Regions from separate parts of the Verrucosispora sp. WMMA2121 genome, predicted to be linked through region 1. Evidence: riboswitches for the same ligand, from Rfam matches in the RefSeq annotation. Region 1 holds a riboswitch; the other holds the start of a gene.
What was found. Region 1 has a riboswitch for S-adenosylmethionine ahead of O7605_RS25540 (ABC transporter substrate-binding protein). Riboswitches for the same ligand answer to the same signal wherever they lie in the genome.
Positions count from the first base shown of each region.

Region 2: linked by a shared signal. The riboswitch ahead of thrC (threonine synthase) and the one ahead of O7605_RS25540 (ABC transporter substrate-binding protein) in region 1 are both predicted to bind S-adenosylmethionine.

Region 1 covers NZ_JAPZBH010000006.1:3,682,744-3,692,770, forward strand. Annotated here, with positions in the region: gene O7605_RS25515 (ABC transporter ATP-binding protein) at 1-424, shown strand, start outside; gene O7605_RS25520 (ABC transporter permease) at 421-2,046, shown strand; gene O7605_RS25525 (DUF559 domain-containing protein) at 2,237-3,289, shown strand; gene O7605_RS25530 (amino acid ABC transporter ATP-binding protein) at 3,189-3,920, opposite strand; gene O7605_RS25535 (amino acid ABC transporter permease) at 3,917-4,696, opposite strand; gene O7605_RS25540 (ABC transporter substrate-binding protein) at 4,733-5,581, opposite strand; SAM riboswitch class IV at 5,843-5,955, opposite strand; gene O7605_RS25545 (urease subunit gamma) at 6,393-6,695, shown strand; gene O7605_RS25550 (urease subunit beta) at 6,692-7,015, shown strand; gene O7605_RS25555 (urease subunit alpha) at 7,077-8,780, shown strand; gene O7605_RS25560 (urease accessory protein UreF) at 8,780-9,463, shown strand; gene ureG (urease accessory protein UreG) at 9,453-10,027, shown strand, end outside.
Region 2 covers NZ_JAPZBH010000004.1:1,429,188-1,439,214, forward strand. Annotated here, with positions in the region: gene O7605_RS07340 (GNAT family N-acetyltransferase) at 1-312, shown strand, start outside; gene paaN (phenylacetic acid degradation protein PaaN) at 375-2,048, opposite strand; gene O7605_RS07350 (GNAT family N-acetyltransferase) at 2,102-3,121, opposite strand; gene O7605_RS07355 (GNAT family N-acetyltransferase) at 3,174-4,193, opposite strand; gene thrC (threonine synthase) at 4,430-5,716, opposite strand; SAM riboswitch class I at 5,726-5,861, opposite strand; gene O7605_RS07365 (DoxX family protein) at 5,982-6,428, opposite strand; gene O7605_RS07370 (DUF4232 domain-containing protein) at 6,633-7,385, shown strand; gene O7605_RS07375 (ABC transporter permease) at 7,425-8,324, opposite strand; gene O7605_RS07380 (alpha/beta fold hydrolase) at 8,324-10,027, opposite strand, start outside.

The DNA.
Region 1 (10,027 bases):
GATGGAGGCGGTGTTCCAGGAGGAGGTCCGCCAGCTCACCCAGGCCGGCGCGAGCGTCCTGCTCTCCAGCCACGTGCTGGCCGAGGTCGAGGCGCTCTGCGACCAGGTCAGCATCATCCGGGAGGGCCGGATCGCCGAGTCCGGCACGCTGGCCGAGCTGCGCCACCTGGCCCGCACCACCGTCACCGTCGAGACCGGACGCCCGGTGACCGGCCTGACCGAGCTGCCCGGCGTGCACGAGGTCCGCCCCGTCGACGGTCGCGTCCGGCTGGAGGTCGAGCCCGAGCACCTCGACACGCTCCTGACCCACCTGGTCCGCTTCGAGGTCCGCGCGTTGACCAGCACACCGCCCACCCTGGAGGAACTGTTCCTGCGGCACTACGGCGAGACCATCGACGGCGACCGGCAGGCAGGCACCCGATGAGCGCCTTCACCGGCACCGGCCGACTCACCCGGCTCGCCCTGCGTCGGGACCGCATCCGCCTGGCCATCTGGACGCTCGGCAGCCCGCTGATCGGCTACGCCCTCGCCGAGAGCGTGGCAAGCATCTACCCCGACGAGCAGAACCGCATCGGGTACGCCGAGGTGGCCAACACCAGCGTCGTCGCCCGCGCCTTCAACGGCCCGGTCGCGAGCACCGACCTCGGTGCCGTGGTGGTCACCGAGACGTACCTCACCCTGGCCGTGCTCGCGGCGTTGCTGAGCACCTTCGCCGTGGTCCGGCACACCCGGCAGAACGAGGAGACCGGCCGCGCGGAACTGCTCGGTGCCGCCGCCGTGGGCCGGTACGCGCTGCTCACCGCGGCCCTGGTGGTCGTGGTCGGCGCCAACGTGCTGGCCGGGGCGCTGCTGGCGGTCGCCTTCGTCGGTGCCGGGCTGCCGGCCGCCGGCTCGGTCGCCGCCGCCGCAGCGATCGTCGGGGTCGGCCTCGCCTTCACCGGCGTGGCCGCCGTCACCGCCCAGCTCTCGGTGACCTCCCGGGGCGCCAACGCCCTCGCCTCGGCCACGGTCGGGGTGGCGTTCCTGCTGCGCGCCACCGGTGACGTGCTCGGTCAGCCCGCCGCCGACGGGGTGCGCCTGGACAGCGCCTGGCCCACCTGGTTGTCGCCGCTGGGCTGGGGCACCCAGACCCGTGCCTTCGACGACGAGCGGTGGTGGGTGCTCGCCCTGCCGGTCGCCCTGCTGGTCGCCGGGGTCGCCGGGGCGTACGCGCTCGCCGAACGGCGCGACCTCGGCGCCGGCCTGCTCGCCGCCCGCCGGGGACCGGCCCGAGCCACCGCCGGCCTGCTCAGCCCGGCCGGACTCACCTGGCGGCTGCACCGTGGCGCGTTGACCGGTTGGGCGGTCGCGGTGGCGGTGCTCGGCCTCGCCATGGGTCTGGCCGGCAACGAGGTCGACGACATGATCGCCGACAACCCGGCCGCCGCCGAGGCGATCGCCCAACTCGGCGGCGGGGCCGAGCTGGTCGACGCCTTCCTGGCCGCGATGCTCGGGCTGTTCGCCCTGACCATCGGGGCGTACGTGGTGCAGGCCCTGCTGCGGGTACGCGGTGACGAGTCCGACGGCATCCTCGAACCGCTGCTCGCCACCGCCGTCAGCCGCTACCGCTGGCTGGGCACGCAGGTGGCCGGTGCCGTGCTCGGTGCGCTGGCGCTGATGCTGCTGGCCGGTGCCACCACCGGCCTCGGGTACGGCCTGGCGGTCGGTGACCCGGTCGGTTGGACGGTCGACCTGACCGGCGCCGCGCTGCTGCGGCTGCCGGCGCTGCTGGTCGTCGCCGGGGTGGTGACCGCCCTGCTCGGTTCCGTGCCGCGCCTGTCGGTCGCGTCGAGCTGGGCGGTGCTCATCGTCTTCCTGCTGCTCGGCCAGTTGGGTGCCGCGCTGGACCTGCCGCAGGCGGCGCTGAACGTCTCGCCGTACACCCACGTGCCGTCGGTGCCCGCCGTCGACGTAACAGTCCTGCCCCTGGTGGTCCTCACCGCCGTAGCCGCCGCCCTGCTGACGCTCGGCCTCACCACGTTTCGCCGCCGCGACACCCCCACCTGAGCCGGCCTGAGCCGATCCGACTTGATCGCTTGCAGTCGAGTGACTCGACACGCCCCTGGCCCGGTCACTTGACTGCAAACGATCAGGATCTATAGCACACGCCGCACTGGAGTGCGGGGTTGTCCACAGCTCCGCGTGGTGTCCACAGGGGGCTGCGGGGTCGGAGTGGCCTGGGGCAGGCTCGATCGCCGTGGATGGCGTGCTCCGATCGCTCGTCGAGGCTGGTGGCGGTGGGGTGACCCGCGCTCGGGCCCTTGAGGTGGTACCGCCATGGACGTTGCGGCGGGCGTACCGCAGTGGCTGGCTGCGTCGCGTGCTGCCGGCGGTCTACGTAGACACCTCGTTGTTGGCCGCCTCGGACTCCGCCAGCCTGCTCGCGACGCTGACACCCGAGGTCGCCCGGCGGGCGGCGCTCGCGTACGCCGACGGCCGGGCGGCGTTGAGCGCGTTGACCGCGCTGGACGTGTACGGCCTTCGGCCGCAACCGGCTGGTGAGCCCGTGTACCTCGACGTGCCGGCTGGTATCGGGCTGCGGAGCAAGGAGAGGCTGGTGGTGCGGCACCGGACGGCATTCGCGGCGGAACCACCTCACGTCGTGGTGCGACGGAGCCTGCCTCTCGTCCGGCTGGATGCGGCGCTGGTGCACTCCTGGCCGTTGTTGTCCGAGGAAGGACGCATCGGGCCGATCGTTCGTGCGGTGAACGACCGGATGACCACTGGGTACCGGCTCCGCGACGCGCTCGCTCCGAAGCTGAAAGGGCGGGCGGCGCTGTCCGTACTCATCGACCGGCTCGAAGCCGGCTGCCGCAGCCCGCTGGAGATCTGGGGCCATGACCGGGTCTTCACCGGCCCGGGAATGCCCGAGCTGAGGCGGCAGGTGCGGGTCCGGGTGGGAAAGCGAACCATGTACCTGGACCTGTTCGCTGAGGAGGAGCGGGTCAACATCGAGCTGGACGGTGCCACCTCGCATGGCGATCCCCGTCAGCGCGAGATCGACCTGCGCCGCGACGCGTTACTCGCCACGGTCGGCATCCTGGTGGTCAGGTTCAGTCACCGCCGTCTCCACGGGAGCCCCACGAGGTGCGCCGGGAAACCTTGGCGATCCTCGCCGGCCGCCGTCGCTGGCCAACGACTGTCCGAGGTCACAGCACTTGAGACAGGAAGCGGCGCAGGCGTGGGTGTTCGGCGGACTCGAAGATCGCCGCCGGTTCGCCGGCCTCCAGCACCACCCCGGCGTCCATGAAGGCGACGGTGTCGGCGACCTGACGGGCGAAGCCCATCTCGTGGGTGACGACCACCATCGTCATGCCCTGCGACGCGAGGTCCGCCATCAGCGCCAGCACCCCCTTGACCAGTTCCGGGTCCAGCGCGGAGGTGGCCTCGTCGAAGAGCATCACCTGTGGTCGCATGGCCAGCGCCCGTGCGATGGCCACCCGCTGCTGCTGCCCGCCGGACAGGTGCACGGGCCGGGCGTCGGCCTTCGCGGCCAGGCCGACCCGGTCGAGTTCGGCCCGGGCCCGGGCCACCGCCTCGTCCTCGCCGAGCTTGCCGATGCGGCGCAGCGGCAGGGTGATGTTGCGCAGCACGCTCATGTGCGGGAAGAGGTTGAACTGCTGGAACACCATGCCGATCCGCTGCCGCAGGGCGTCCGGGTCGTCGCGCAGCACGCTGCGGCCGTCCAGCAGCACGTCGCCCCGGTCCGGTTCGAGCAACCGGTTGACGGTGCGCAGCAGGGTGGACTTTCCCGACCCGGACGGCCCGATCACGCAGGCGGTGCCGCCGCGCGCCACGTCCAGGTCCACCCCGCGCAGCACCCGATGGCTGCCGAAGGCCAGGTGCACGTCGCGCAGGCTGAGACTGACCGAGGTGTTCATCGTTGGTTGCCTCCGGCGGCGCCGGGCGGCGCCAGGTCCAGGTCATCGGGATCGTCAGTCGGGCCGGCCGCCGGCCGGCCGTGTCGCAGCCGCCGGTCGATCCAGTTGACGACGTGCGTCAGCGGCACGGTCAGCACGAGGTAGAACAGCCCGGCCAGCAGCAGCGCCGACTGGTTGCCGGTGTTCGCGGCGTAGTCCTGACCGATCCGGAACAGCTCGCGCTGGCTGGCCAGCAGGCCGAGGAAGTAGACCAGGCTGGAGTCCTTGATCAGGGCGATGAGCTGGTTCACCCAGGCCGGCAGGATCCGCCGTACGCCCTGCGGGATGATCACCCGCCGCATCGCCTCGCGCCAGGAGAAGCCCAGCGCGCGGGCCGCCTCCAACTGGGTGGCCTCCACCGACTGGATGCCCGAGCGGAAGATCTCCCCGAGGTACGCCGATGCGATCAGCGACAGCGCCAGGATGCCCAGCGGGTACGGATTCGGTCCCCACACCTGCATCCCCAGCGGGGCCAGCCCCACCCCGATCAGCAGGATCGTCGCTGCCGCCGGCAGTCCCCGGAAGATGTCGGTGTACACCCGAGCCGGCCACCGCAGCCAGCGGGTACGCGAGATGCCCGCCACCGCCAGCAGGATGCCCAGCGCCGAGCCGAGCAGGGCGGCGGCGACCGCCAGGATCAGCGTGTTGGGCAACCCGACGGTGATCATCTCGGGTAGCGCCTCGCGCATCGACTCCCAGTCGAAGAACGTCTCCCACAGGGTGCGCAACGGATCCACGGTCAACCTCCGCCCTGCTCGCTCGTGGCCCTACCGTCAGGAAGCGGCCGGCGCCGACACGTCACCGCTGCCCGGGGTGAAGTCGGCCGGGATCGGCCGGCCCGGGTAGTACTGCTCCTGCAGGCGGGTCCAGGTGCCGTCGGCGATCACCTCGTCGAGGGCCCGGTTCAGCGCCTCGCGCAGCGCGTCGTTGCCCTTGGCGAAGGCGTACGCGGTCGGTGCCGGACTGAGTTCCTTCGCCGCCACCGTGATCTTGCCGCCGCTGTCCGCGGCGGTCTTCTCGCCGATCTCGGCGGGAGCGATCCAGGCGTCCGCGGTGCCGGCCTTGAGCTGGTTGATCGCACCGTTGTAGTCGGGCACCCGGACCGGATCGAGCCGCTTGTTCGTGGCGTAGTCGTCCTGGACGGTGCCCTGCACGACCACCACCCGCTTACCGGGCAACTCGTCGAAGCTGCGCAGCGGCGATCCGGCGGGCACGTCGAGCCCGAAGTAACCGAAGTCGTACCCGTTGCCGAAGTCCACGGTCTTCTTGCGCGCCTCGGTGATGGTGATCGAGGAGCTGCCGACGTCGAACTTCCGGTTGCCGACCTGGGCGAGCAGGGCGGAGAAGTCGGTGCCGACGAATTCCACCTTCAGGCCCAGCTTGTCGGCGGCGGCGACCAACAGGTCGTTGTCGAAGCCGGTGAACGTGCCGTCCTTCAGGTACACGTTCGGCGGGGCGTCGGTGAGCGTGCCGGCCCGCAGCACGCCCGGCTGCGCCAGGTTGTACGGGTTGTCGGCCGCGCTGCTGGCGGAATCCGAGCCGCAGGCGGTGAGGGTGGCGGCGCCGAGGATCGCGGCGACACCGACGGCGGCGGCGCGGGTCAGGGCAGGAAGGAATCGCACAGTGTCTCCTGGTTGAGCTGCGGGGGCACGGACGTGCCGCACCGACGGTCCGCCGCCGGGCGGACCGCTGGAATGGGATCGATGGCAGAGGGGTCAGCCGACCCGTGGCGGATCGGTGACGGGGAGCGACGCGGTCAGCTACACGCGGCGCTGCACACCCGCATCATGTCGACGTGCCGACGCCGGGTCAGGCCCGGACGGGCCACAGGTCGATGGCGGTGCGACATGGTGCTCCTCAAGGTCGTGATGACCTGGGAACCCAGGCCACGCTTGCACCGGTGGTTGCACCGATGCCTGGTCCTCACCCGGGGCACCCCTGCGCGGACGAGGGTTGCCGGCCAGCAAGCCGGGGCTTCGCGCTGGCACTCATGACCTGCCGCCGACGCTATCAGCCCCCGCCCGCCCACCGTCCACCCGTTATGACCACCCTCACCCCCACCCCCCACCCCCCACCCCCCACCCCCCACGCCGAGCCGGGTTGACCATGAGGTTGGCGGCGAAGTTGATCTCCTCGACTGCCGCTAACCTCATGATCAACGCGAGCGGTGGGTGGGGGCAAGGGCGGGGGGTGGGGGTCGTTGGGGGTGTTGCCGGGGGAGTGGGTGATCCTCTACGGTCTGGTCAGCGGTGGGCGGTGCGGTCCGCATCCGATGACACCGCCGGTGGTCCGTCACGTGGGCTGGGAGGGTGGAACTCCCGGGTCCGACGCGCGTGACGGATGGGCCGGCGGGCGAACCCCGAACCGTGCGGTGGCGCGTCGAGGCGCCGGGCCGGCGGCGTCGGGAGCGCGGACATCCACCGGGAGCCACCCGTGTATCTCACCCCCCACGAGCAGGACCGTCTGCTCGTCCATGTGGCGGCCGATGTCGCCCGGCGTCGCCGCGAGCGCGGCCTGCGCCTCAACTATCCGGAAGCCGTCGCGGTGATCACCGCCTTCCTGCTCGAAGGGGCGCGCGACGGGCAGTCGGTGATCGACCTGATGGCCGCCGGACGCACCGTGCTCAGCCGGGACGACGTGCAGGACGGCATCCCCGAGTTGCTGAGGGAGGTGCAGGTGGAGGCGACGTTCCCGGACGGCACCAAGTTGGTGACGGTGCACCACCCGATTCCGTGATCCCCGGGGAGATCCTGCCGGCCGACGGACCGGTGGAGATCAACGCCGGGCGGCCGGTGACCACGCTGCTGGTGGTCAACACCGGTGACCGGCCGGTGCAGGTCGGTTCGCACTACCACTTCGCGGAGGCCAACCCGGCGCTGGACTTCGACCGGGACGTCGCCTGGGGGCAGCGGCTCGCGGTACCGGCCGGCACCTCGGTGCGGTTCGAGCCGGGGGTGAGCCGCCGCGTCGACCTGGTGCCGCTCGGTGGCGCGCGGATCGTGCCCGGTCTGCGCGGCGAGTGCGCCGGAGCACTCGACGAAGGACGGACGACATGAGCGCGCGGATCAGCAGGTCAGACCCGCCGCCCGGCGGCATGGAGCGAAGTGGAGTGCCGGCATGAGCAGCGTGGAAAGGGACCGCTACGTCGCCCTGTACGGCCCGAGCACCGGCGACCGGATCCGGCTGGCCGACACGAACCTGCTCATCGAGGTCGAGCAGGACCACTGTGCCGGTGGTGACGAGGCGGTCTTCGGTGGCGGCAAGGTGATCCGTGAGTCGATGGGCCAGTCGCGGGCCACCCGCGCCGAGGGGGCCCTGGACACCGTCATCACCGGTGCGGTCGTCCTCGACCACTGGGGGGTGGTGAAGGCCGACGTCGGGTTGCGCGACGGGCGGATCGTCGCGCTGGGCCGGGCCGGCAACCCGGACACCATGGACGGTGTCCACCCGGACCTGGTGATCGGCCCGGCCACCGAGGTGATCGCCGGCAACGGCCGGATCCTGACCGCCGGGGCGGTCGACACCCACGTGCACTTCATCTGCCCGCAACTGGTCGCCGAGGCCCTCGCCAGCGGAGTCACCACCCTGGTCGGCGGCGGCACCGGACCGGCCGAGGGCACCCGGGCCACCACCGTCACCCCGAACGCCTGGCACCTGGCCCGGATGCACGAGGCCCTCGACACCTTCCCGGTCAACGTGCTGCTGCTCGGCAAGGGCAACACCGTCTCGGAGGAGGCGCTGTGGGAGCAGCTGCGGGCCGGGGCCGCCGGGTTCAAGCTGCACGAGGACTGGGGCACCACCCCGGCGGCGATCGACGCCTGCCTGCGCGTCGCCGACGCCTCCGGCGTGCAGGTCTCCATCCACACCGACACCCTGAACGAGGCCGGGTTCGTCGCCGACACGCTGCGCGCCATCGGCGGCCGGGCGATCCACTCGTACCACACCGAGGGTGCCGGCGGCGGGCACGCGCCGGACATCATCACCGTCGCCGGTGAGCCGAACGTGCTGCCGTCGTCGACGAACCCGACCCGCCCGTACACCCGCAACACGCTGGCCGAGCACCTCGACATGCTGATGGTCTGCCACCATCTCAACCCGGCGGTGCCGGAGGACCTGGCGTTCGCCGAGAGCCGGATCCGGCCGTCCACGATGGCCGCCGAGGACCTGCTGCACGACCTCGGGGCGATCTCCATCATCGGCTCCGACTCGCAGGCGATGGGGCGGATCGGGGAGGTCGTGCTGCGGACCTGGCAGAGCGCGCACGTGATGAAGGCCCGGGTGGGCGCGCTGCCCGGCGACGGGGCCGCCGACAACCACCGGGCCCGCCGGTACGTCGCGAAGTACACCATCTGCGCGGCCATGGCCAACGGCCTCGACCACGAGATCGGGTCGGTGGAGCCGGGCAAGCTCGCCGACCTGGTGCTGTGGGAGCCGGCGTTCTTCGGCGTACGACCGCACCTGGTCATCAAGGGCGGAATGATCGCGTACGCGCAGATGGGTGACGCGAACGCCTCGATCCCCACCCCGCAGCCGATGCTGCCCCGGCCGATGTTCGGGGCGTACGGCGGCGCGGCCGCCGCGACCAGTCTGGCCTTCGTCGCCCCCGCCGCGATCGAGGCCGGGCTGCGGCTGGACGTGCGGCGTCGGGTGGTGCCGGTGGCCGACGTACGGTCGCGCGGCAAGGTCGACCTGCCGGAGAACAACGCGCTGCCACGCATCGAGGTCGACCCGGACACCTTCACGGTCCGGATCGACGGCGTGGTGGTGGAACCGGACCCGGTGGCCGAACTACCCATGGCCCAGCGGTACTTCCTGTTCTGATGGCCGCCACGACGATGCTGCTGCTCCTCGCCGACGGGCGGTTCCCGGCCGGTGCGCACGCGCATTCGGCCGGGCTGGAGGCGGCAGTCGCCGCCGGCCGGGTGGCCGACCTGGACACGCTGGGGGAGTACCTGCGGGGTCGACTGGCCACCGCAGGACTTGTCGCGGCGGCGTTCGCGGCGGCGGCCCGGGGTGCGGCCTGGTCGGCGGGCCGGGCCAACACGCTGGCCCGACTCGACGCCGAACTGGACGCCCGGACCGCCTCGCCCGCCCAGCGGTCGGTGTCCCGCCGGCAGGGGCGGGCGCTGCTGCGGGCCGGTCGCCGGATCTGGCCGGCGGTCACCTTCGACGACCTGCCCGCCGGGCCGGACGGGCCGCACCAGCCGCTGGTGCTGGGACTCGTCGGTGCCGCCGCCGGCCTCGACCCCGGGCAGGTGGCCACGGTCGCTGCCCACGCGACGGTGACCGGCGCGGCCAGTGCCGCCGTACGCCTGCTCGGCTTGGACCCGTACCAGGTGCAGGCCCTGCTGGTGCGGCTCGCCGGCGCCTGCGACGCCACCGCGGCGCGGGCGGCCCGCGCCGCCGAGGAACCACCGGAGCGGCTGCCCGCCGCCGCCGCTCCGCTCGCCGACATCCACGCCGAAGCTCACGTCACCTGGGAGGTGCGTCTCTTTGCGTCCTGAATTCGACCACGACGAGTCCGTTCCCCACACCCACCCCGAGCCGGGGGTGGACCCGCACGCCCCGCTACCGACCGCCGCGCGGGCGTTGCGGGTCGGCATCGGCGGGCCGGTCGGCTCCGGCAAGACCGCCCTGGTCGCGGCGCTGTGCCGGGCGTTCGCCGGTGAGCTGCGCCTCGGCGTGGTGACGAACGACATCTACACCACCGAGGACGCCGACTTCCTCAAGCGCGCCGGGGTGCTCGACCCGGCCCGGATCCGGGCGGTGGAGACGGGCTGCTGCCCGCACACCGCCATCCGCGACGACATCGGCGCCAACCTCGACGCCGTCGACGACCTGACCGACGCGCTGGGTCCGCTGGACCTGGTGCTTGTGGAGAGCGGCGGGGACAACCTGACCGCGACGTTCAGCCGGGGCCTGGTCGACCGGCAGATCTTCGTGGTGGACGTGGCCGGTGGGGACAAGGTGCCCCGCAAGGGCGGTCCCGGGGTGACCGCCGCCGACCTGCTGGTCATCAACAAGACGGACCTGGCGCCGATGGTCGGTGCCGACCTGTCCGTGATGGA
Region 2 (10,027 bases), on a different contig from region 1:
GCGGATCCGGGTGGCCGGCTGGTCGGGCACGCCGGCGGGATGGCGCACCCGACCGAGCCGGGGTTGACCGTGCTCTACGCCGTCTACGTCACTCCGGGCTGGCGGCGCACCGGCCTGCTGGCGGAGTTGGTGAGTGGGGTGGCGGGCTGGTCCCGGGCCTGCGGACGCCCCGAGCTGATGCTCGAGGTGGTGGTCGGCAACGACCGCGCCTACCGGGCCTACCAGCGGCTGGGATTCGTCGACACCGGTGTCCGCGTACCGCACCCGACCATCCCCGCCCTGCGCGAACTCCAGATGCGCCGGGCCGCGTAGCCCCGAGGTCGGTCGTCCGCCTGGTGGCTCCGAGGCACCCCCGGAGCCACCGTCGCAACACCTCAGACGTGCCGGCGGCTCTGCACGATCCGGAACCGGTTCGCCACGTACGCCCCGTCGGTCAACGCCGAGTTGGCCGCCGCGTTCGCGCCGCTGCCGTGGAAGTCGGAGAACGCCGCCGACTGGTTCACGAACACGCCGCCGGTCAGGTTGGCCGACAGGTGCACCCCGACCTCGATCGCCGCCGCCTCGGTGGCGTCCAGCACCGCGTCGTCGGTGGAGTAGACCGCCGCGGTGAGCGCACCCTGCTCACCCACGGTCGAGCGCAGGATCTCCAGGCTGTGCGCGGTGGAGTCGGTGGCGATCGCGAAGGAGATCGGCCCGAACCACTCGCGCGAGTAGGTCGCGGTGTCACCCGCGTCCAGCTTCACGATCGTCGGCGTACGCACCACGGCGTCCGGGAACGACGGGTGCTCGACGGTACGCGACTCCAGCACCGGCGAACCCACCTTGGCGACCTCGTCCAGCCGCTCCAGCACCCCGTCGTTGACGATCGCCCCGGTCAGCTCCACTCCCCGGGCCGGATCGCCGGTGAGCTTGCCGACCGCCGCGGCGATTCCGCCGGCCACCTCGTCGAAGCTCTTGTGGCCCTGGTCGGTGTCGATGCCGTTCCGCGGGATGAGGATGTTCTGCGAGGTGGTGCACATCTGCCCGCTGTAGAGCGTCAGCGTGAAGCCCAGGTTGCGGCACATCCCGGCGAAGTCGTCGGTGGAGTCGATCACCACCGTGTTGAGCCCCGCCTTCTCGGTGTACACCGCCGCCTGGCGGGCGTTGGCCTCCAGCCAGTCGCCGTACTCGGTGGAGCCGGTGAAGTCGACGATCCGGACCGCCGGGTGCAGGGCCAGCGTCGAGGCGAGCTTCTCGTCCGGGGCCTCGGGCGCCAGCAGCACCAGGTTCGGGTCGAAGCCGGCCTCGGCGAGCACCTCGCGGGCGTACCGGACGGTGACGGCCAGCGGCAGCACGGCGCGCGGGTGCGGCTTGACCACGACCGGGTTGCCGGTGACCAGCGAGGCGAACAGACCCGGGTACGAGTTCCAGGTCGGGAAGGTGTTGCAGCCGATGACCAGGGCCACGCCCCGGGGCACCACGTGGAAGGTCTTGGACATCCGCAGCGGGTCGCCCTTGCCGGCGGCCTTCTCCCAGCCGGCGGTGCCCGGGTGCCGGGTCATCTCCGCGTACGCGTAGGCCAGCGCCTCGAGCGCGCGGTCCAGGGCGTGCGCGCCACCGGCCTGGAAGGCCATCACGAACGCCTGACCGCTGGTGAACTGCACCGCGTTGGCCAGTTCGAAGACGTTCCGGTGCAGCCGGTCGAGGATCTCCAGGCAGACACCCACCCGGGCCTGCGGGCCGGCGTCCCGCCAGGCCGGCAGCGCGGCGGACGCGGCGGCGACCAGCTGGTCGGCGTCGGCGTGCGGGTACCGCACGTCCAGCGGGACGCCGAACGGGCTGTGCTCGGTGGCGACCCGGTCGCCGTCGCTCGGCTGGTCGAGCGGGAAGTCCGCACCCAGGTACGCCTCGAAGGCGGCCTTGCCGTCGGCGGCGGCGGTCTCGCCGTACACCCGTGGGCTCGGTGATTCCGGGTAGGCGGACCAGTACCCCCGCTCCGCGATCGCGGTCAGCGCGCGGTTGAGGGTCTCGGCGTGCCTGGCGTAGAGGGGGTGCGGGGTCTCCGTCATGCCCGCCATCATGCAACACGAAGCCCTCAGATCAGTAGGGGCGTGTCACAACTTCAGATGGTCAGCTGCCAGTCGGTCCAGGCGTCGACCGGGCGGAAGCCGAGCTGCTCGTTGATGCCGATCATGTGATCGTTGACCGCCGCGTTCCAGGTGTCGATCGCGGCCAGGTCCGGCTCGTGGGCAAGCGCGTGCCGAAGGTTCTCCACCTTGACGAGCAGGCCCAGACGGTGTCCCCGGTGTGCGGGGTCGACGATGGTGATCTCCTGCCAGGCGTGCCATGGCGTGGACGGACCCCTGTCGATCATCGTCCAGGCGACCATCCGGCCGGTCGCCTCGTGCACCGCGCCGACGTGGTAGCGCCGTCGGCCCCGCAGCCGCTGGATCCGCTCGATCTCCCGGAACCGCGCGGCGTCCACCCGCTCCGCCTCGATCGCGAGGTCGCCCGTCGGCGCGTCGATGAGCAGCCGGCTCTCCAGCCGCGCGACGTCGACCACGTACTCCTCGGCCACCGGTCCTCGCCAGGCCACCGTCCGGTAGCCGGCGGCGCGGGCGCGGGCAGAATCGTGCAGCGCGGCCAGGGCCGCCTGGTCGAGCCGCGTGGTGTCCAGCCGACGCCGTACCTCGGCCAGCGCGGCCTGCGCTCCGGCCGCCGCCGCGAAGGCCGCACCGGGCGCCGCCCGCTCCGGTCCGCCGGGCAGTGGCCCCGGGGTCTCACCGATCAATCGCTGCCGGCCGTGCTCGGCGGCCACCTTCCGGGCGTACGCCAGCAGCGCCCGCCCCACCCCCTGCCGCCGCCGCGCCGGGTCCACCGTCAGCTCGACGGTGGCGATGCCGGTGTTCTCCAATTGCGGCAGCCGCATCCGCAGGTGGCCGGCCACCTCGCCGTCCCGCCGGGCCAGCGCCTGGTGGATCACGTTGCCGTGCGGCGGATGGGCGACCAGGAGCCCGAACTCGGCCCGGTCCCCCACCGGCAGGTCGGGCAGGTCGACGGCCTGCGCCGCCGCGACGACGCGGTGCGCCGCGTCGAGCGCGGCCGCGTCGGTGGAGTCGTACGGCGTGACGGTGACGGCCATGGCGCGAGCCTGCCCGCCGGCCGGCGGGCACCGCCACCGGATTTCCCGCCGGTCACACGTCGAGTTGCCAGTTGCTCCACCGGTCCCGCACCCGGAACCCGAGCTGTTCGTTGATGGTGATCATGTGGTCGTTGCTGGCCGCGTTGAACGTGTCGATGACCCGCACGGCGGGCTCGTGAGCAAGGAGGTGCCGCAGATTTTCGATCTTGGACAGCAGGCCGAGCCGATGGCCCCGGTGCTCCGGGTCGACGATGGTGATCTGCTGGAACGAGTGCCAGTCCGCGGACGCCCCGACGTCCAGCATCGTCCACGCGACCAGTCGACCGGACGCCTCGTGGCGCAGGCCGACGTGGTAGCGCCGCCGGCCGCGCGCATCCAGCGCCGACTCGGTGCCGCGTAGCCGCTCGGCGTCGACCCGCTCCGGCTCCCAGGCCAGGTCGCCCATTGGCGCGTCGGCCAGCAGCCGTCCGTCGAGGTACGCCACGTCGGCCGCCAGGTCGTCGGGAGTACGCCCGCGCCAGCGCAACACCGCGTAGCCGGCCGCCCGAATCCGGGCGTCGGCCAGCAGCGTGTCCAGCCGCGCCTGGTCCAGGTCGGCGACGGTCAGGCGCCGCCGGACGTCGGTCAGGGCGTCGACCGCGCCGAAGGCCGCAGCGAACGCGTTACCCGGCGACCGGCGACCGGGCTCGCCGGCAACCTCCGCCCGGCTCATCGCACTCACCCGTTTACGCCCGCGCTCGCGCAGCAGGCCGAGCCCGTGTTCGGCCAACGCTCGGCCCACGCCCCGGCGACGTAGCGCCGGATGCACGATCAGCTCAGCGGAGGCGTTCTCGGTGTTGTCCAGCTGCGGCAGGTCCAGCCGGAGAAAACCGGCCGGCGTACCGTCGATCCGCGCCAGCAGCATGATGGTCTCGCAGCCCGGCATCGGATGGCGGAGCAGGGCGGTGAATCGTCGCCGGCACATGGGTGGGAAGTCCGGCTCATCGGCGGCCACCTGTGCGGCACCGATCTGGTACGCCTGCTCGACGGCCGCCTCGTCGGCGGCCTCGACCGAGGTGATGGTGATGGTCATGCCGGCAGACTGCGCCAGCGACAGACGAGCGGGCCAGCGAATTTCGCTGGCCCGCTCGGAACGTTGGTCGGGAGGGACGATCGCACAACGCCTCCGGCGCTGGGTCGTAAAGACTGAAAGTCTACGGCGAAGCGCCCTCCCGCACGGAGCATCTTGCGCCGTCCGTTTGCGGTCGTCAAGTCCCTGGCGGCGTGTTTCGCTCACTCCCTGCGAAATGCCGCTCACTCATCCGTTCGTCAGCTCAACAGGCCCGCGTCCCGGGCGGCCCGCAACGAAGGCTTGATCCGGTGGGTGGGACCGACCTCACCGGCGACCGCGTCGAGGGTCTTCAGCCCCTCGCCGGTGTTGAACACGACCGTCTCGGCGGTCGGGTCCAGCCGGCCCGACTCGACGAGCTTGCGCAGCACCGCCACGGTCACCCCGCCGGCCGTCTCGGCGAAGACCCCGGTGGTGCGCGCCAGCAGGCGTACCGCCGCCCGGATCTCGTCGTCGTCGGCGTGGTCCATCCAGCCACCGGTGCGGCGCACCGCCTCCAGGGCGTACAGCCCGGCCGCCGGGTCGCCGATGTTCAGCGACTTGGCGATCCCGGTCGGCTTGACCGGGGTGATGGTGTCGGTGCCCGCGTGCAGTGCGGTGGCGATCGGGTTGCAGCCGGCCGACTGCGCGCCGAAGACCTTCCAGCCGCCGGCCGGGGCCTCGACCAGCCCGATCTCGACCAGCTCACTGAACGCCTTGTCGATTTTGGTGAGCAGCTCACCGGAGGCCATCGGGATGACCACCTGGGCGGGGATCCGCCAACCGAGTTGCTCGGCCACCTCGTAGCCGAGCGTCTTGGACCCCTCCGCGTAGTACGGCCGCACGTTGACGTTGACGAAGGCGGTGTCCTCGAACTCGTCGGTCTCGACCAGCTCACCGCAGAGCCGGTTCACGTCGTCGTACGACCCGTCGATGGCGACGAGGTCACCGCCGTAGACGGCGGTCGTGACGACCTTGCCCTGCTCCAGGTCGCCCGGGATGAAGACCACGGACGGCGTACCCACCCGGGCGGCGTGCGCGGCGACGGAGTTGGCCAGGTTGCCGGTGGAGGCGCAGGCGAACCGGGAGAAGCCAAGCGCGCGGGCGGCGGTGAGCGCCACCGAGACCACCCGGTCCTTGAACGAGTGGGTGGGATTGGCGCTGTCGTCCTTGACCCACAGTGCAGCGGTGATGCCCAACTCGGCGGCGAGCCGGTCGGCGGCCACCAGCGGGGTGAACCCGGGGTCCAGGGTGACCCTGGTGGCCGGGTCCTGGCCGGCGGGCAGCAGGGCGGCGTACCGCCAGAGGTTGCGGGGCCCGGCCTCGATCTGCTCGCGGGTGACGGTGGCGAGGACGGCCGGATCGTAGTCGACCTCCAGCGGGCCGAAACACTCGTAACAGGCGTGCTGGGCGGCGAGCGGGTAGCGGGCCGAACAGGCCCGGCAGACCAGGGCACGAGCGGGGCTGGCGGCGGTGTCGATGCCGGACGGGGCGAGCGTCGACGTCATGTCGAAGTCCTCTCATCTTTCCCCGCATCGCACCCTGCGGCGGGGACGGAATTGGCACCTGCCCCGCCGGACGCTCACCGGTGAGCGCGCGAGGTGGTTGCCGGGGCGTCGTCGGGCCGTATCCCTCAGCCCCTCTGGATGAGGTATGCAGTTGTGTCGCCGAGTCTAGGCAATCCGGACGCGGCCGTCGCCTGTCAATCCCAGCCTGTGAGCGAAACCTCAGCGGCGCCGTTGCCGCACCCTCCGGCGCCGCTGAGCCTCGCCGTCAGGCCGGCACGGACCGCGGTTCAGCCTGATCCACGGCCACCGTCGCCGCCTCCCGGCGCCACAGGTTGTCCACCGCCCAGGTGCCCGGGCCGAGCACCGCCACCAGGAAGAACGCCCAGCAGAAGAGGACGGACAGTTCGCCGTTGTTCCGCAGCGGCAGCAGCGCATCGGGCTGGTGGACCACGAAGTACGCGTAGGCCATCGAGCCCGATGCCAGCAGGGCCGCCGGCCGGGTGAACAGGCCGAGGAGCACGAGGGCGCCGCAGACCAGCTGGATCACCGCGGCGTACCAGCCCGGCCACTGGCCGAGCGGCACCGCCTCGCCGCTACCCCGGTTGCCGCCGAAGACGCCGAAGACCGATGACATGCCGTGAATGAGGAACAACAACCCGATGACGATGCGGAACAGGGACAGGGCCGGCCCGCCGAACCGGTCAGTGCGCATTGGTACCTCCTACGAATGGGGTGGTGGTACCAGCATGCGGACTTGATAGATAGTTGTCGATGCAATCTCTCTTGGTGGGAACGCTCCCAAAATCAGTCTAGCGGCCGAAACTTTCGGCGAGCAGCACCACGAGGAATTCCTTACCGCCCGCTTACGCGAGGGGCGGGACCACCGGCCGCCGCTGCCGGGTGCGACGATGCTCCGATGCCACGCACAACGGTCCGCGGGTCGGCTCCCGGTGGTCGTCGGCTCAGCATCGTGCCGATCTCGATCGCGGCGGCGTTCGGCCTGCTTGCCGGGTGTGCACCGGCCGGCGACATCGTGGCGGCGCCACCCGGTCCGGTCCCGGGCTCCAGTGGGCCGGACGCCAATAGCTCCGGCACCACGCCGCCCAGCGACGGCGGTCTCGACCGCCTGCCCGCCCGCGACGGCGATCTCGGGGGGAGCACCGCCCCGACGTCCGAATGCCCCGACTCCGGCGTCCGGATCACCTACCGCGGCGTCAGCGCCGCGATGGGGCTACGGGCGATGGGCCTGGAACTGGTCAACTGCGGCGACCGCACCTACCGGCTGCGTGGGTATCCGGAGCCGAGCCTGCGGGACGCCGACGGCAAGGTCATCCCGGTCAGGGTGATCCGGGGCGCGAAAGGGATCACCTCCGGCTTCGACGATCCACCCCGGTCGTTGGTGCTGGCCCCCGGTGAGGCGGCCGGCGCCGCCCTGCTCTGGCGCAACCTGGTCGACAACCCGACCGTGGTGGCGACGAACGCCGAGCACCTCGAGGTCGCCCCGCTGCGCGGCCGACCCGCCCAACAGGTCGTCATGGAGGGGCGGATCGACCTGGGCAACACCGACCGGGTCGGGGTCAGCGCCTGGCGGAAGCGGACGCGGAGCACGCCGGACCCGACGCCGTCGACCCCGAACCCGCCACCCACCACACCGGTCCCGCTGCTCTGAGCTGTCCCGGCTGTGGCCGAGCGGTCGCGGGCAGCGCGCTCAGCTGGTGATGTCCTTGCGGGTGAAGCGCCAGAAGGCCAGACCCCAGAACACGGTGGCATAGCAGATCGCCGAGACCGTGCCCCGCACGATGTCGTCGGTCTGCACGGGCGTGGAGAGCAGCCCCAACCACGCGGTGCTGTAGTGCGTCGGCAGGAACGACCGGATGACGCCGAGCGCGGTGATCTGGTCCAGGATGCTGGAGAGGATCCACAGCAGCACCGCACCACCGACCGCGCCCAGCGCCGCGTCGGTGGTCACCGACAGCAGGAACGCCAGCCCCGCGACCACCAGCAGGACGATCGCCAGGTAGCCGAGCACCGCGAGCAGCCGCAGCAGCCCCTCGCCCGGCTCCAGTTGGGCGGCGACCGTGCTGCGCAGCGGCGACCAGCCGTAGCGCAGGGTGCCGATGGCCAGTGCCGTGCCGGCGAGCAGCACCAGCGCCAGCGCCGAGTACGCGAGCGCGACCAGCAGCTTCACCGTGAGCAGCCGGGCCCGGGGCACCGGAATCGCCAGCAGATAGCGCAGGCTGCCCCAGCTCGCCTCGCTCGCCACCGTGTCACCGCAGAACAACGCGACCACCACGACCAGCAGGAACGAGGCCGACACGAAGATGGTGAAGAGGGTGAAGTTCAGCCCGCCGGAGGTGGCGAGATCGATCAGGCTGCCGAACTCTCCGCCGCCGTTGTCGTCGTCGTTCGAGTCGAACTGGAACGCGATCAGGATGATCAGTGGCAACAGCACCATGAAGCCCAGCGCCAACTGGGTACGCCGGCGCGACGCCTGCCGGCGGAACTCCGCGCCGAACGGCAGCGTCCGGGCGGGCCGGTAACCGGCCGCCGCACCCGAGGCGGCAACGGTCGTCGTGTCCCGCGTCGGCTCGACAGTCGATCCCGCCATCACCGGTCCCCGCTTCCCCGAGAGTTCTCGCCCACCAGGGCGAGGAAGGCATCCTCCAGGCGACGCCGGGGCACCACCCGGTCCACCGCGATCCCGGCCCGGACCAGCTCCGCGACCACCTCGCTGCGGGCGGTGCCGTTGGTGTCGACCACCAACTGCCCGTCGGCGTCGTCGAGGATCCGTACGCCACCGAGGCCGTCGAGTACGGTCCGGGCCGCGCTCGGGTCACTCACCTCGAACAGCACGCTCGGCGAGTCGCCGACGATCTCCTCGACCGGGCCGGAGGCCACGATCCGGCCCTTGTTCACCACCACCGCGTGGGTGCAGGTCTGCTCCACCTCGGCGAGCAGGTGGCTGGAGACCAGCACCGCCCGGCCGTCGGTGGCGTAGCGCTGGAGCACCCGGCGCATCTCGGCGATCTGCGGTGGGTCCAGCCCGTCCGTCGGTTCGTCGAGCACCAGCAGTTCCGGCAGCCCGAGCATGGCCTGGGCGATGGCGAGGCGCTGCCGCATGCCGTGGCTGTACTTGCGCACCCGCCGGTGCACCGAGGAGCCCAGGCCGGCGATCTCCAGGGCCTGTTCGAAGTGGGCGTCGGTCTCCGGCCGGCCGGTCGCCCGCCAGTACGCCCTCAGGTTCTCCAGGCCGGACAGGTGCGGCAGGAACCCCGGCCCTTCCACCAGCGCACCGATCCGCGACAACACGGGCGAGCCGGGCACCAGCCGGTGCCCGAAGACGTAGATCTCACCCGCGGTCGGCTGGGTCAGCCCCATCAGCACCCGCAGCGTGGTCGTCTTGCCGGCACCGTTGGGTCCGAGCAGGCCGACCACCTGACCGGGGTGCACCTCGAAGTCCACCTCGGAGACCGCGACGAAGCCGTCGGCGTACTCCTTGCGCAGCCGGCGTACCGCCAACGGGGTGTCCGCGTACTCCGGGTGCACCGAGGTGTCCTGACGGCGGTGCCGGCGGCGTAGCACGGCCACGAGCACGACGAGCCCGACCACGATCGCGGTGAGCAGCCCGACCAGGATCCAGCGCCAGATCGCCGCCTCGGTGGGGATCGGGTCGGCGTCGACCGTCGGCAGGCTGACCGGGGTGTCGCCGAGCGCGACCGCGTGGACGGCCGGCTCGATCGGGGTCGTGTAGGCCTGGTCCGAGGTGGCCACCACCAGCCGGAGCCGGTGACCGGCCGCCACCCGGTGCACGATCGCGGGCAGGGTCACGGTGACCGGCGTGGCGGCATCGACGCTCGCCGGCAGGCCGGTGAGCCGGATCGGCGCGATCAGCCCGCTGGGCAGGGTGGCCGCCCCTTCCGGGTCGACCACGTAGAGCTTGGCGAAGAGAACGGCCTCGCCGCTGCTCGACGCGGCGCGCAGCGACACGGTCGGCGCACCGACGATGTCGACCGCCTCGGTCAGCGGCTCGGACTCGAACCGGGCGTGCTGCCCGGGTATGTCGCCGGCCACCCCGCTGAGCAGCGAGCTCAACGAGCCGGCGAACGGCACCGAGGAGATCGCGGCGGGGTTGCCGCGGGGCGGATTGGCCACCGGCTGGGCCGGGCCGGCCACGGCCACCTCGACGCGGGAGTCGCCACCGAGACCGGGGTAGTCGTCGGTGCGGTAGCCGGTGGCGACCAGCCCACGGTCCATCGCGTCGAAGCCGGCGATCCGGGAGAAGGTGAAGGTGTCGCCCGGTGCCGCACCGTC